One region of the Nissabacter sp. SGAir0207 genome, then DNA from elsewhere that is predicted to be linked to it. Evidence: predicted binding sites of a transcription regulator. Region 1 holds the regulator's gene; each other region holds the start of a gene.
The links. Region 1 encodes Fur, which represses iron uptake genes when iron is present. Its sites were predicted from a motif close to ATAATAATGAGAACNACTATCAA; they were not measured.
Positions count from the first base shown of each region.

Region 2: a site for Fur is predicted at 2,488-2,510, ahead of fhuA (ferrichrome porin FhuA). Genes of this name have one in related genera too.
Region 3: a site for Fur is predicted at 1,690-1,712, ahead of C1N62_RS06125 (TonB-dependent siderophore receptor). Genes of this name have one in related genera too.

Region 1 is NZ_CP028035.1:2,732,217-2,736,450, forward strand. It holds gene fldA (flavodoxin FldA) at 237-764, shown strand; gene fur (ferric iron uptake transcriptional regulator) at 1,069-1,512, shown strand; gene C1N62_RS12120 (beta-N-acetylhexosaminidase) at 1,659-4,234, opposite strand, start outside.
Region 2 is NZ_CP028035.1:3,138,799-3,143,032, forward strand. It holds gene fhuC (Fe3+-hydroxamate ABC transporter ATP-binding protein FhuC) at 1-172, opposite strand, end outside; gene fhuA (ferrichrome porin FhuA) at 258-2,459, opposite strand; gene C1N62_RS14095 (DUF1996 domain-containing protein) at 2,682-4,079, opposite strand.
Region 3 is NZ_CP028035.1:1,437,781-1,442,014, forward strand. It holds gene C1N62_RS06115 (ammonium transporter) at 1-656, shown strand, start outside; gene yghU (glutathione-dependent disulfide-bond oxidoreductase) at 757-1,590, shown strand; gene C1N62_RS06125 (TonB-dependent siderophore receptor) at 1,737-3,941, shown strand.

The DNA.
Region 1 (4,234 bases):
TCTTTGATCGCAGGGCACCAATGCAGGAAAAAAGCGCCGCAAGCACACAAAGGCGATAACACCCGCGCCATTTGGCCGATAGAATATTTGACCATTCTGGCTGTTGGGAAGCCGGCTGGCTCCCAGGGCGCGGCGGCGTGATGATGTTCACCCCGCGGTGACTTTGCTATCATCAGCAGCATCCGCACCTGTCAATGGCAGGTAAATTAATTAAGAACAAGAGGTTAAAGAATTATATGGCCGTAGTGGGAATCTTCTTCGGATCTGACACCGGAAACACTGAGAACATCGCCAAAATGATCCAGAAGCAACTGGGTGCCGATGTGGCGGAAGTGCATGACATCGCCAAGAGCAGCAAAGAAGATCTGGAAAAGTTTGACATCCTGCTGCTGGGCATCCCGACCTGGTATTACGGCGAAGCGCAGTGTGACTGGGATGACTTCTTCCCGACGCTGGAAGAGATCGACTTCAACGGCAAGCTGGTGGCGCTGTTTGGCTGCGGCGACCAGGAAGATTACGCGGAGTACTTCTGCGACGCGATGGGCACCGTGCGTGACATCATCGAGCCGCGCGGCGCGACGCTGGTCGGCCACTGGCCGGTAGCTGGCTACCACTTTGAGGCCTCCAAGGGCCTGGCCGACGACAGCCACTTCATTGGTCTGGCCATTGACGAAGACCGCCAGCCGGAGCTGACCAACGAGCGCGTCGATGCTTGGGTGAAGCAGATCTCCGAAGAGCTGAGCCTGGCCGAGATCATCGGCTAAGCCCCCTCACGGCCCGGGGTGTCGATTTCTGACCGAACGGGCCGGATTTATCCCGCCAGACGCCAAAAGATCGGCTACAAGTTTGTAACTTTATACAGTATCGGGGTACACTGGCGCCGGTGTATTTCCTATCCATCAACGCGTTGCAACAGTGCATTAACAGTAGCGCGAACGGCGTTAACAGGCGGCGTTTTCTTTTGAACCCGTGAGTTCTATAATGAGACGCAATTAAAACCGTTGCGCCGCCTGATGTCATAGGCTGTATGCCTCAACGTGAATAGCATAGTAACAGGACAGAATCCGCATGACTGACAATAACACCGCATTAAAGAAGGCCGGCCTGAAAGTCACGCTTCCCAGACTTAAGATCCTGGAAGTGCTGCAAGATCCGGAATGCCATCATGTCAGTGCGGAAGATCTTTATAAGAAGCTGATTGATATGGGCGAAGAGATTGGTCTGGCCACGGTTTACCGCGTGCTGAACCAGTTCGACGACGCTGGCATCGTGACCCGTCACAACTTTGAAGGCGGCAAGTCCGTATTCGAGCTGACGCAGCAGCAGCACCACGATCACCTGATCTGCCTTGATTGCGGTAAAGTGATTGAATTCAGTGATGAATCTATTGAGATCCGCCAGCGTGAAATTGCCAAGAAACATGGCATCAAGCTGACCAACCATAGCCTCTACCTCTATGGTCATTGTGAAGCCGGTGATTGTCGCGAAAACGAAGGTTTGCACGACAAGTAACCAACCTGCGGGACGCAGGACGCCCCCCGCAGTATAAAGCTCCCGTCAGCACGGGAGCGGCAGGCAACTGCCAGTGAAAACCGCATTGATGCGGTTTTTTTTCGCCTGTTGTCCGCCCGGCGCGCTGGCCGGGCGGGACCATATCGTCAGAGGGCGACCTCCTCACTGCGGCTGACGCGCTTGCCATCCGGGCTGAGAGTGCGCACCCACGCCTTCTCCCCTACCGTGGGCTTGGCTTGCGGGTTATACGCCTGCCAGTTTTTGCCATCCACGGAGTATTGGATAACCAGCCCCGGCAGCGCCACGTTTGCCTCCAGCACGCCGGTATTGATGCGCGCGCCCGGCACGGGCAGCCGGTAGGCGACACCCTGCCGATCCAGCTTCGCGATCTCACGCTGCCCCATCAGGTTGGCGAAGCGCTGCCAGTCGGCGGCCAGTTGGTCACGGTTGACCCAATGGGTCTTGCCGCCCTGGAACTCCCGGCCAGGCTGGTACGGCAGTTCCCAGTCGGCGCGGTGCCAGGCGCGCTCCGCCAGCACCATCAGGCGCGGGTAGATGCGGTACTCCAGGTCGCTGTCGGTGCGGATGGTTTCGCTCCACGCCTGCCCGGACATGCCGTGCGCGCCCGGCCACGGGGCATCGCCGCGGGCGGTGAAGGCGTTGCCGTCGCGATCAACGGAGGTCTCGGCGTTCTGCGGCAGGTTGTCCGGCGCGAAGCTGAAGATCTTGGCTTCATCGCTGGCGCGCGTGGCCCAGTAGTAACCCGGCTCACGGGCGCTGACCTCGTAGGGTTTGTCAAAGTAGAGGTAGTCAGGGTTGGAGAGGGTGATCTCATAACCCTTGGCTGCCCACTCGCCGGCGGTCTGCGCCCCGCCCCAGTAGAGCGTATCCCAGAAGTTCACCCCCACACGCGGGGTGGCGAAGGCGCGGGCATCTTTCGCATCCTTCAGGCCATCCTGCCAGGCCTGCATCCGATCGATGCCGTGCGCCTTGACCAGCTTGCTGACCTCAATGGCAAAGTAGCTGGAGAGGTGGTCAAAGGCCGTGGCCCCGCCCGATTTGACCAGCGTCTGGCACACCTGCGATTTCGACCACGGCAGATCCTCTTTGCTCAGGTCGATGGCCCCTTTCGTCGGGTCTGCTGGCGCTTTCAGATCTTGGTAGCCCGGCCCAAGGCGGATGTTTTTCGCCTCATCACCGCCAAAGTGCCAGGTGGTGAGCGGCTGCCCCGCCTCCCGGTGCATGGCAGCAATCTCGCCAATCACCTTGTCAACAAAGCGCAGCGACGACGGCATACAGGGGTTGAGGTAGCTGCGGCGATCGTAGTACTGCACCGAGGTAGTATTGGAGGTGTCGGTCGGGTCGAGCAGCCGGTAGGCCTCCGCCTCTTCCAGTTTGCCAGCCTGTTGCAACCGCTGGTAGCGTGCCTCCATCGAGACCACCGCCGCCCGCGCGTGGGCCGGCATGTCTATCTCTGGGATCACCTGAATCTGCCGCGCCTGCGCGTACTTCACAATCTCAATATAATCCGCCCGGCTGAAGTAGCCGCTGCCGTTGTTGTTGCTAAAGGGGCCAGATCCCAGTTGTGGTAGCAGGCAGCGCGTCTCTTTCAGGTCGTGGCAGCGCTTGCTGCCAATCTCCGTCAGCTCCGGCAGGCCGGGGATCTCAATGCGCCAGCCCTCATCATCACTCAAATGGAACTGGAAGGTGTTGAGCTTGTAGGCCGCCATCTCATCCAGCAGCCGCAACACTGCCGCCTTGCTGTGGAAATTGCGGCCCACGTCCATGTGCATCCCCCGGTAGGGGAAGCGCGGCGCATCCTCAGCCGTCAGCTGGGCAATGCGCTTCTCGCCGTTGACCGGCACCAAAGAGAGCAGTGACTGCACGCCGTAGAAGACACCGCTGTGGTCGAAACCCACCACCTCCGCGCCGCGCTCGCCAATCACCAGCCGATAGGCCCCATCGACCGCCTGCTTGCCGCTGAAGGCGTTGCGGTCAATGCGGGTGGAGAGCGGGTAGCCGCCGGGCTGCTCCGTCAGGCCCAGCAGCGCCATGCGTGCCCGTACCGCCTGCTGTGACGGCATCGGCAGCGCTGTCAGGTCAGCCGCCAATCCTTTGTCCAGCACCACGTCGCCAGCGCTCACCTTCACCTGCAACGGCGTCGGCATGATCTGCCCACGCAGCGAGGCGGCAGGCACCTGCGCGACATCGCGGTTTTTCACAAAACGGGTGGTCGGGGTCATCGCAATGTTGTTATCTTCCGGGGCGCGCTTCAGGTTCGCTGGCGTGATCTCGCCGACAAATTGGGAGACATCCTCGGTATCGGTGTTGCGGATGATTTTCGGTTCCGCGCCCTCAGCGGTGACGTACCAGCGCGGCATGATGTCGCTGTTGGCGACCTGCCAGTACTCCACCACCATCGGGATGTCGGTGCGGCCCTTGGCCGGGAATCCCTTGAAGGCGGCGGTCGGCGTCAGGCGGTGCAGGTCACCGGTCAGGCGAGTGACGGTAAATTGCGGATCGGTAACCTGTAGCACCTGCCGCACACTGTGGAAGTAGATTGCCCAGTCGCGGTCATTGACCGCGCCGCCGGGGTTGCTCAGCGTCAGGGTGACGGTGTTGCAGGCGGCCCAGTCAGCTCCCAGCGAGCGGCAGTCGGTGCCATGCTGGCCGGCTTGGTTGTCATTGATCTGGTAGTGCAACGTGAAGGCGCTGATGCGAT
Region 2 (4,234 bases), 410 kb from region 1:
CCAGCATCTTGAGCAGCGTGGATTTGCCAGAGCCGTTGTGGCCAATCAGGCCACAGAATTTGCCCTGCGGGAAGGTGAGGGTCAGGGGCGCCAGCAGGGTGCGCCCCGGAACGGTGAAGCTGGCCTGTTCCAGGCTCAGCGAAACGTGGGTGTTGACGTGGTTATCCTGCATAATTCCCTGTCTTGCAAACGGGCGCGCTTCTGCGCGCCCAAAGGTCTGACTGGCCGGACGCGCGCGTTGCCGCGCGGCCCAAGGCTCAGAAGCGGAAGGTGGCGGTCGCCACGATCTGGCGGTCGGTGCCCCAGTAGCAGGCGTAGTCGCGGTAGCAGCTGGAGACATACTCACGATCCAGCAGGTTGTTGATGTTCAACCCGATGGAGGAGCCTGGCAGGCCAGCGCGCGCCAGATCGTACTTGATGGTGGCGTCCACCAGCGTGTAGGACGCCACGCTGAACGGCTCGTTGTCGGCGTTCAGGCTGGAGGTCGCGCCAACGTAGCGCACGCCGCTACCGACGGTCAGGCCGCTCAGCGCCGTCTCATGGAAGGTGTAGTCCGCCCACAGCGCCGCCATGTTGCGCGGCACCTCAACCGGACGCAGCCCCTTCAGGTTGGTGTCCTTGGTGTACTCGGCGTCGGTGAAGGTGTAGGAGGCGATCAGGTTGATGTTGGCGTTGACCGCCGCCTTGGCCTCCAGCTCCACGCCGCGCGAGCGGATCTCGCCGGTCTGGACGCTGAACAGAGAGTTAGCCGGGTCGGCGGTCAGGTTGTTGTCTTTGGTCAGCTGGTAGACCGCCGCCGTCAGGCTGATCGGCTGGTTCTCCGGGATGTACTTCACCCCGGCCTCATACTGCTTGCCGTGGGACGGATCGAACGCGCTGCCACTCAGGCTGGTGCCGCTGACCGGCTCGAAGGACTCGCTGTAGCTGAAGTAAGGCGAGATGCCGTTGTCGAACAGGTAGTTCAGGCCGCCGCGCCAGGTGAACTGCTCGTCGCGGCGCTTGTCGGTGGTGTTGTCGCTGCGGGTCAGCACGGTGCTCTTGGCGAAGTCATAGCGGCCGCCCAGCGTCAGCAGCCAGTGGTTCCACTCCGCCTGATCCTGCACATAGAGGCCGGTCTGCTCCTGACGGTTGAGGATGTGGTAGCGGAAGTTGATGTCGTAGTCATCATTGCCATACTGCGGCGCGGTCATGTTGATGCCGCCGGTGGTGCCGTAGTCGGCATTGATGTCGTTGCGCATCCGCATGTAGTCCACGCCCGCCAGCAGGGTGTGATCCACGTCGCCGGTGGCGAATTTGGCCTGCCCTTGGGTGTCGACGCTAAAGTTATTCAGCTTCTCGCTGGAGTCCACGTAGCCACGGTTGATGGTGGCAGGCGCGCTGTAGCCAGTGCCGTAGTGGCCGATGTAGTGGCTGTTGATCATGCTGTAGCGCAGGTTTTGGCGCACCGTCCAGGTGTCGTCAAAGCCATGCTCGAAGCTGTAGCCCACCATCTTCTGGTTGCGGGAGTAGGTGTCGCTCGCCTCCCCCTCGTTGAAGTCCACCGGCAGCTTGCGCGCCTGGCCGTTGGCGTCGGTGTAAGGCACCACGGTGCCCTCACGCGGCAACCAGCCGTAGTAGCCGGTGTCTGGCTCATTCTGGAAGTTGCTCAGGAAGGTGAAGGTGGTGCGGTCATCCGGATGCCAGGTAAAGGCCGGGGCGATGGCGTAGCGCTTCTCGTTCACCAGCTCCTGCTGGGCATCCTGGCTGCGGGCCACGCCGGTCAGGCGGTAGGAGTAGACGCCGTTGTCATCCAGCGCGCCGCCAAAGTCAAAGCCGGTCTGGTAGAGGTTGTCGGTGCCCATCGAGAACTGCACTTCACGCAGGGTTTCGGTGGTCGGGCGCTTGCTGACCATCGAGATGATGCCGCCGGGGTTGCTCTTGCCATACAGCACCGACACCGGGCCGCGCATCAGCTCCACGCGCTCCAGCATATAGGGGTCCATCGCGGCTTCATTGTAGTTGTCGCCCTGAAGCTTAAGGCCGTCGAGGTACTGGTTGGTGTTGACCGAGCTAAAGCCGCGAATCGCCACCACATCCAGCGCCTCGGAGCTACCACGGCTGGCGAAGACGCCCGGCGTGTAGCGCAACGCGTCCTTGACCGAGTCCGGCTGGCGCATCTCCAGCTCCTCGCTGGTGACCACCGAGACCGACTGCGGCGTCTTCAGCAGCGGGGTGTCGGTCTTGGTGCCGGTGGCACTGCGTTTGGCCGCCACGGTCGCGGCTGGCCCCCATGCGCTCTCCTGCGCCACATTCGGCCCACTGCCCACCACGGTAATGGTGTCGTTGCCGTTGGTCTGGGTCGTGTCGGCCGCCATGGCCGGCAGGGCGACGTGCCCGAGTGTTACCGCAATGGCCAGCGCCACTTTCCCACGGGGGAACGAAGCCGCTGAGGTAAAGCCTGAACGTGTGCGTGTGCGCATGGTTGCTTCTCTAATGATGTTAACAGGAATGTAAACGAGAATTATTATTATGCAGAGCGAATCATATTCGGATGAATTTTTAAACTCAAGCAGAAAGCGCCTGACGCCTGCTAAGCGGGTGAAGAATTCACCTTATTCCCGTCATGGTTAAATTCCATTAACGCAAATAAGAAAATCCGCAACGTTTATGTCGCGGGTTTATAAAACTTTTTATCCTGATGACTATTTTTTAACGCCGAGCAATATCAGCAGCGGTGGATTGCCGCTCTCGGTGGCATCGAAATGGTAAATACGTCCCTGCCGCTCGCCGCCAATGCAGAATGAGATGGTGGCCTGCTTATTTTTAATCGCCCGTTTCACGGCGGCATCAACGCTGAAATAGAGGTAACTGGGTTTGCTGGTCACCTGCGTTTTGCCGTCGGCGTCACGGCCACAGCTGGGGCGGCTGTTCCAGGTCACCGCCTGCTCCTGCCAGTCGTTGCTGGTCGGGTAGAGGAAGAGCTGGCGCGACGCGCTGTCGGAGACGTTGTTGCCAAACAGCCGCACCTTATAAATAAAGGAGGTGTCTGTATCGATGTCCAGCGCCGCTGGCCACGCCGGGATGGTGAACTGGATCAGCCCCACCTCCTCGCGGTTTTTGCTGCGGTCATTCTGCCAGTTGTCCTGCACCACCAGCGTGCTGCTGCCCGCGAAGTTGCTCTCCGCCGACTCCTGATTGCTGACGGTCACATCCTGCAACGCTGGCTCATAGGCCAGCGGCACATTCAGGCCGCAATCCAGCGCGCGGTTCATGCAGTGGTTGACCATGTAGTCAGAGGCCTGATCCGGCCAGCCATTCATAAAGTCGGCGTGGGCGCTGTAGATCGACCCCCACTGCTCCACCACCTTGCCCTCCACCATTTTTGGATCGAGCGACAGCTCTACCTTGGTCATGTCAATCGGCGGCGAGTTGGGCACCAGATAGGCGATGTTCATGTTGACGGTCGGCAGTTTCACCGGGTAGGCCGCCGGACAGGCGTTGTTCACCGCGTAATCCGCATTCCTGACCCCAATCGCCGGGTGGAGCGTCACGCCGTCCCAGCAGTTGGGGAATTTGATGGCGATGTTCATCTGCACCGTGCCATCCGCCTGCGGCGGGCAGCGACTCTTGGGCACATCCGAGTAGCCCAGCCCTTGGCAGAAGTAGTCAATCGCTACCTTGTTGGGCGAGGTGCCGTTGTGGGTGCCAGCCAGCAGTTGCAGCCCGGCCGGGAACGGGCTGAGCGGGAACTCCTGCACGTTGCTGGCTTGGTAGTAGGTCTTTTGGTAGGCGGGGCGGATCACCCGCCCATCCGGCAGGCGCAGCGACGGTGCCCAGTAGGCAGAGTGGTCGGCCAGGTTGTTGCAGGTGGTGGAGAAATCCGCCACCAGCTGCTCGTTGGTGCTGTAGGCGTTGGTGTGGGTGTTGCCGAAGAAGTCATGGGACATCGCCATACCGGGCATCGCGGGCATCATGACCGCGTCATCGGGCAGCGTGTGGCTGTAGTCACACACCACGTGAACCTGGGCCTCGGCGGCCTCGGCGCGTGGGAGGGGGTTCAGCCAGATAAGCATCAGTAGCAGGGGCAGTGCGCGTTTCATGGTTGGCTCCTTCTATGGGGGGAATCCCCAGAGAGTGCCGCGCCCCGCCGCACTGACGCCAATCACCAACGGTCAGCGATAATCATTGATAAGGCTGATAAAAAAAGGGTGTGATGCGCGTTTGACACGCATCACACCCTCTCGGCTCAAGGCGG
Region 3 (4,234 bases), 1.3 Mb from region 1:
TGGCGCTGACGCCGCACAACATGACCATGACCATGACCGGCGGTGCGCTGCTGCTGATTGGCTGGCTGGGGTTTTGCGGCGGCTGCGCGCTGGCGGTCGGCGGCTTCTCGATGCTGGTGGTGCTCAACACGCTGATGGGCGCGTTCGGCGGCGCGCTGGCCTGGATGGGGCTGGAGTGGCGGCTGCTGAAAAAGCCGAGCCTGCTGGGGGTAGTGAGCGGCGCGGTGGCTGGGCTGGTCGGCATCACCCCGGCTTGCGGCTACGTCGGGCCGGTTGGGGCGATCTGCGTCGGGCTGCTCACCGCGCCCTGCTGCCTGCTGGCCGTCACGCTGGTCAAGCAGCGGCTGAAGCTCGATGATGCCTTTGATGTCTTCGCCCTGCATGGCGTGGGCGGCATGGTCGGCGGGCTGCTGACGCCGCTGTTCGCGCTGCCAGCGCTCGGCGGGCTGGGCTTCGTCGCCGGGCGCGGCCTGTGGCAGCAACTGGCGGTCAACGGCGGCGCGCTGCTGTTCAGCATTGCCTTCTCCGCCGTCACCAGCTGGCTGGCGCTGGCGCTGGTTGCGCGGCTCTACCGCGGCCTGCGGGTGGATGATGAGGCGGAGTATGACGGGCTGGATCTCACCAGCCACGGCGAGGTGGGCTACCGGCAGGGGTAGGGCGCACATATTTCTTCTCCATCCGGCGCGCCGCACACTAACCTAAACGGAGCGCCGGAAAACCGGCACAGTGAGTAAGTCCGTTACCCATTAAGGAGAGATCATGAGCGACACCTACCAGCCGCCGAAAGTATGGCGCGACGAAGGCAGCGATGCCGGCGTCTGGAAAAACCTCAACCGCCCGGTGGCCGGGGCGACCCACGAGAAGGCGCTGCCGCGCGGCACGCACCCGCTGCAACTCTACTCCCTCGGCACGCCGAACGGCAAAAAGGTCACCATCCTGCTGGAGGAGCTGCTGGCCGCCGGCGAGCAGGGCGCGGAGTATGACGCCCACATCATCCGCATCGGCGATGGCGACCAGTTTGGTTCCGGCTTCGTCGGCGTCAACCCCAACTCCAAGATCCCGGCGCTGCTCGACACCTCGGCCCAGCTAGAGGTGCGGGTGTTTGAGTCTGGCGCCATCCTGCTCTATCTGGCGGAGAAGTTTGGCCGCTTCCTGCCGAAAAATCTGGCGGGCCGCACCGAGGCGCTCAACTGGCTGTTCTGGCTGCAAGGCTCCGCCCCCTACGTCGGCGGCGGTTTCGGCCACTTCTACCACTATGCGCCGGTGAAGCTGGAGTACCCGATCAACCGCTTCACCATGGAGACCAAGCGGCTGCTCGACGTGCTGAACCAGCGTCTGGCGGAGAACCGCTACCTGGCGGGCGAGGAGTACAGCATCGCGGACATCGCCACCTGGACCTGGTACGGCGGGCTGGTGCTGGGCGAGCTGTATGAGGCGAAGACCTTTATCGATGCCGACAGCTACACCCACGTGGTGCGCTGGGCGCAGGAGATTGCCGAACGTCCGGCGGTGCGGCGCGGGCGGGTAGTCAATACCCAGACGCTGGCCGAGCGCCATGACGCCGCGGACATTGACGCGGTAGTGAAGTAACGCCCGGCTGGAACGGGTTCCATGCGCGCCGGGGTGAAAAATCGCCGGCGCGCATGGCAGCGAGCCTTGCAAAGCGGCACGACCATCGTAATAATGCGCGTGATAATGATAAGAATTATCATTTCTTTTTATCAGGGATTATGCGCATGCACACACTATTCAAAAAAACTCCCCTCGCGGGCGGGGTAGCGGTTGCGCTGCTCGCCTTCAGCGGCGCGGCAAGTGCCGCAGAGAGCACCCCCGCCAGCCAGCAGGGTGATACCGTGGTGGTCAATGCCACTACCCCCGACAGCCAATTCAACGCTGGCAGCAACGATCTGGTGCCCGCCTACCTTGACGGCCAGATCGCCAACGGCGGCCGCCTCGGCGTGCTCGGTGAGCAGAAGGCCGAGGACGTGCCCTTCAGCATCATCGGCTACACCGCCAAACTGATTCAGGATCAGCAGGCGCGCACCCTGACGGACGTGCTGGACAACGACGCCTCCGTTGAGAGCAGCTACGGCTACGGCAACTTCTCCGAAAACTACGTGATCCGTGGCTTCTCGCTGGCGGCGGATGACATCTCCTTTGGCGGCCTGTATGGCCTGATGCCGCGCCAGATCGCGCCGACCTTCTTCGCCGAGCGCGTGGAGCTGCTCAAAGGCTCCAGCGCCTTCCTGAATGGCGTACCGCCCGGCGGCACCGGCGTCGGTGGCAACGTCAACATTGAGCCGAAACGGGCGGACGACACGCCGCTGAACCGCGTCTCCCTCGACTACACCTCCTCCTCGCAGGTAGGGGGATCGCTGGACGTCGGCCGCCGCTTTGGTGAGGACAACCGCTTCGGCGCACGCGTCAACCTGATCCACCGCGAGGGCGAAACGGCGATTGATGGCGAGAAGCGCCGCCTGACCGGCGGCAGCCTCGGCCTGGACTACCGCGGCGACCGCCTGCGCGGCTCGCTGGACGTCGGCGCGATGCGCCAGACGGTGCACGGCGGCCGCCCGGTGGTCTACCTCGGCAGCGCCACCTCGGTGCCAGAGGTGCCGAAGGCCACCGGCAACTACGGGCAGCAGTGGGCCTACACCGATCTGGAGAGCGAGTTCGGTATGCTCAAGGGCGAGTATGATCTGGCGGAGCACTGGACGGCCTACGGCGCATTCGGCATGAGCCACAACCACGAGTACGGCAAGTATGGTTCGCCGACGCTGGTGGGCGATGACGGCGACGCCACCATGAGCCGCATGACGGTGCCTTACTTCTCCGACACCGTGGCGGGCAACACCGGCCTGCGCGGCAGCTTCGACACCGGCTTCGTCAACCACAGCGTCAACCTCGGCTACTCGCAGACCTACACCAAGACGCGCTCCGCCTACACCCTGACCTCCGCCTCGGTGGCCACCAATATCTACTCGCCGGTGGCGACCAGCGAGCCGCTGACCAACCTTTACTCCGGTGGTGACATGGGCGACCCGCACGTGCGCAGCCGTATCCGCAACGAGGGCTACAACCTCTCGGATACCCTGTCAGTGCTGGATGGCCGCGTGCAGCTGATTGGTGGCCTGCGCCGCCAGAGCATCGCGGTGCGCAACTACAACTACAACGGCGTGGAGTCCAACACCTTTGACGAAACCAAGGTCACGCCGGCCTTTGGTCTGGTGGTGAAGCCGTGGCAGCACATCTCCCTCTACGCCAACCACATCGAGGCGTTGCAGGCGGGCGACACCGCGGGCACCACCTACAACGGCAAGACCGTGACCAATGGCGGCCAGACCGCGGGCGTCGCCATCTCCAAGCAGAACGAAGTGGGCGTAAAGGCGGACTTTGGCCGCGTGGCGGCGTCACTGGCGCTGTTCGAGATCAAGAAGCCAGAGAGCATGTACACCGCCTCGGGCGACAGCTACACCTTCGGCAACTATGGCGAGGTGCGCACCCGTGGTATGGAGGTGAGCCTGTATGGTGAGCCGGTCTATGGCGTGCGCCTGAACGGCAGCCTGTCGCTGCTCGACCCGACCCTGACCCAGACGCAGGATGGCACCTATGACGGCAAAAAGGCCGTGGGCGTGCCGCGCTACCACTGGGTGGTGTCGGGGGAGTATGACATCCCTGGCGTGACCGGCCTGACCGCCACCGGCAAGGTGATCCGCACCGGTTCGCAGTATGCCGACGAAGCCAACAATCTGGAGCTGGCCGCCTGGACGCGCCTGGATCTGGGCGTGCGTTACGACATGAACCTGCCGGTCAACAACATCGTCTGGCGTGCTGGCGTGGAGAACGTCACCAACGAGCGCTACTGGTCTTCTGCCAACGGCGGCTACCTGACGCAGGGCGACCCGCGTGAGGTGAAGGTCTCCATGACCGTCGATTTCTAATCGGCAGGCAGACAAAACAGGCGCCCTACGGGGCGCTTTTTATTGCCCGCGCGGCAGGAGCGAGAGGCGGGGAACGGGGCAATCAGAGCTATCTGGTTTACGCTGACTTAAGTTAAATAAATGTCTTCCGAATGGGCATCGGTCTGTTGACACGATAAAAGTAACCATAAGATAATCCTATTTTACTTTTTGACGCGTCTTTGATCCGGGCGGGATAAAGGTTTATTAACGTGTCTGACGCAATGCTTGAAAAGGGTATTGATGCGTGGTTCCCGGTTACGCCGTGAAGAGCC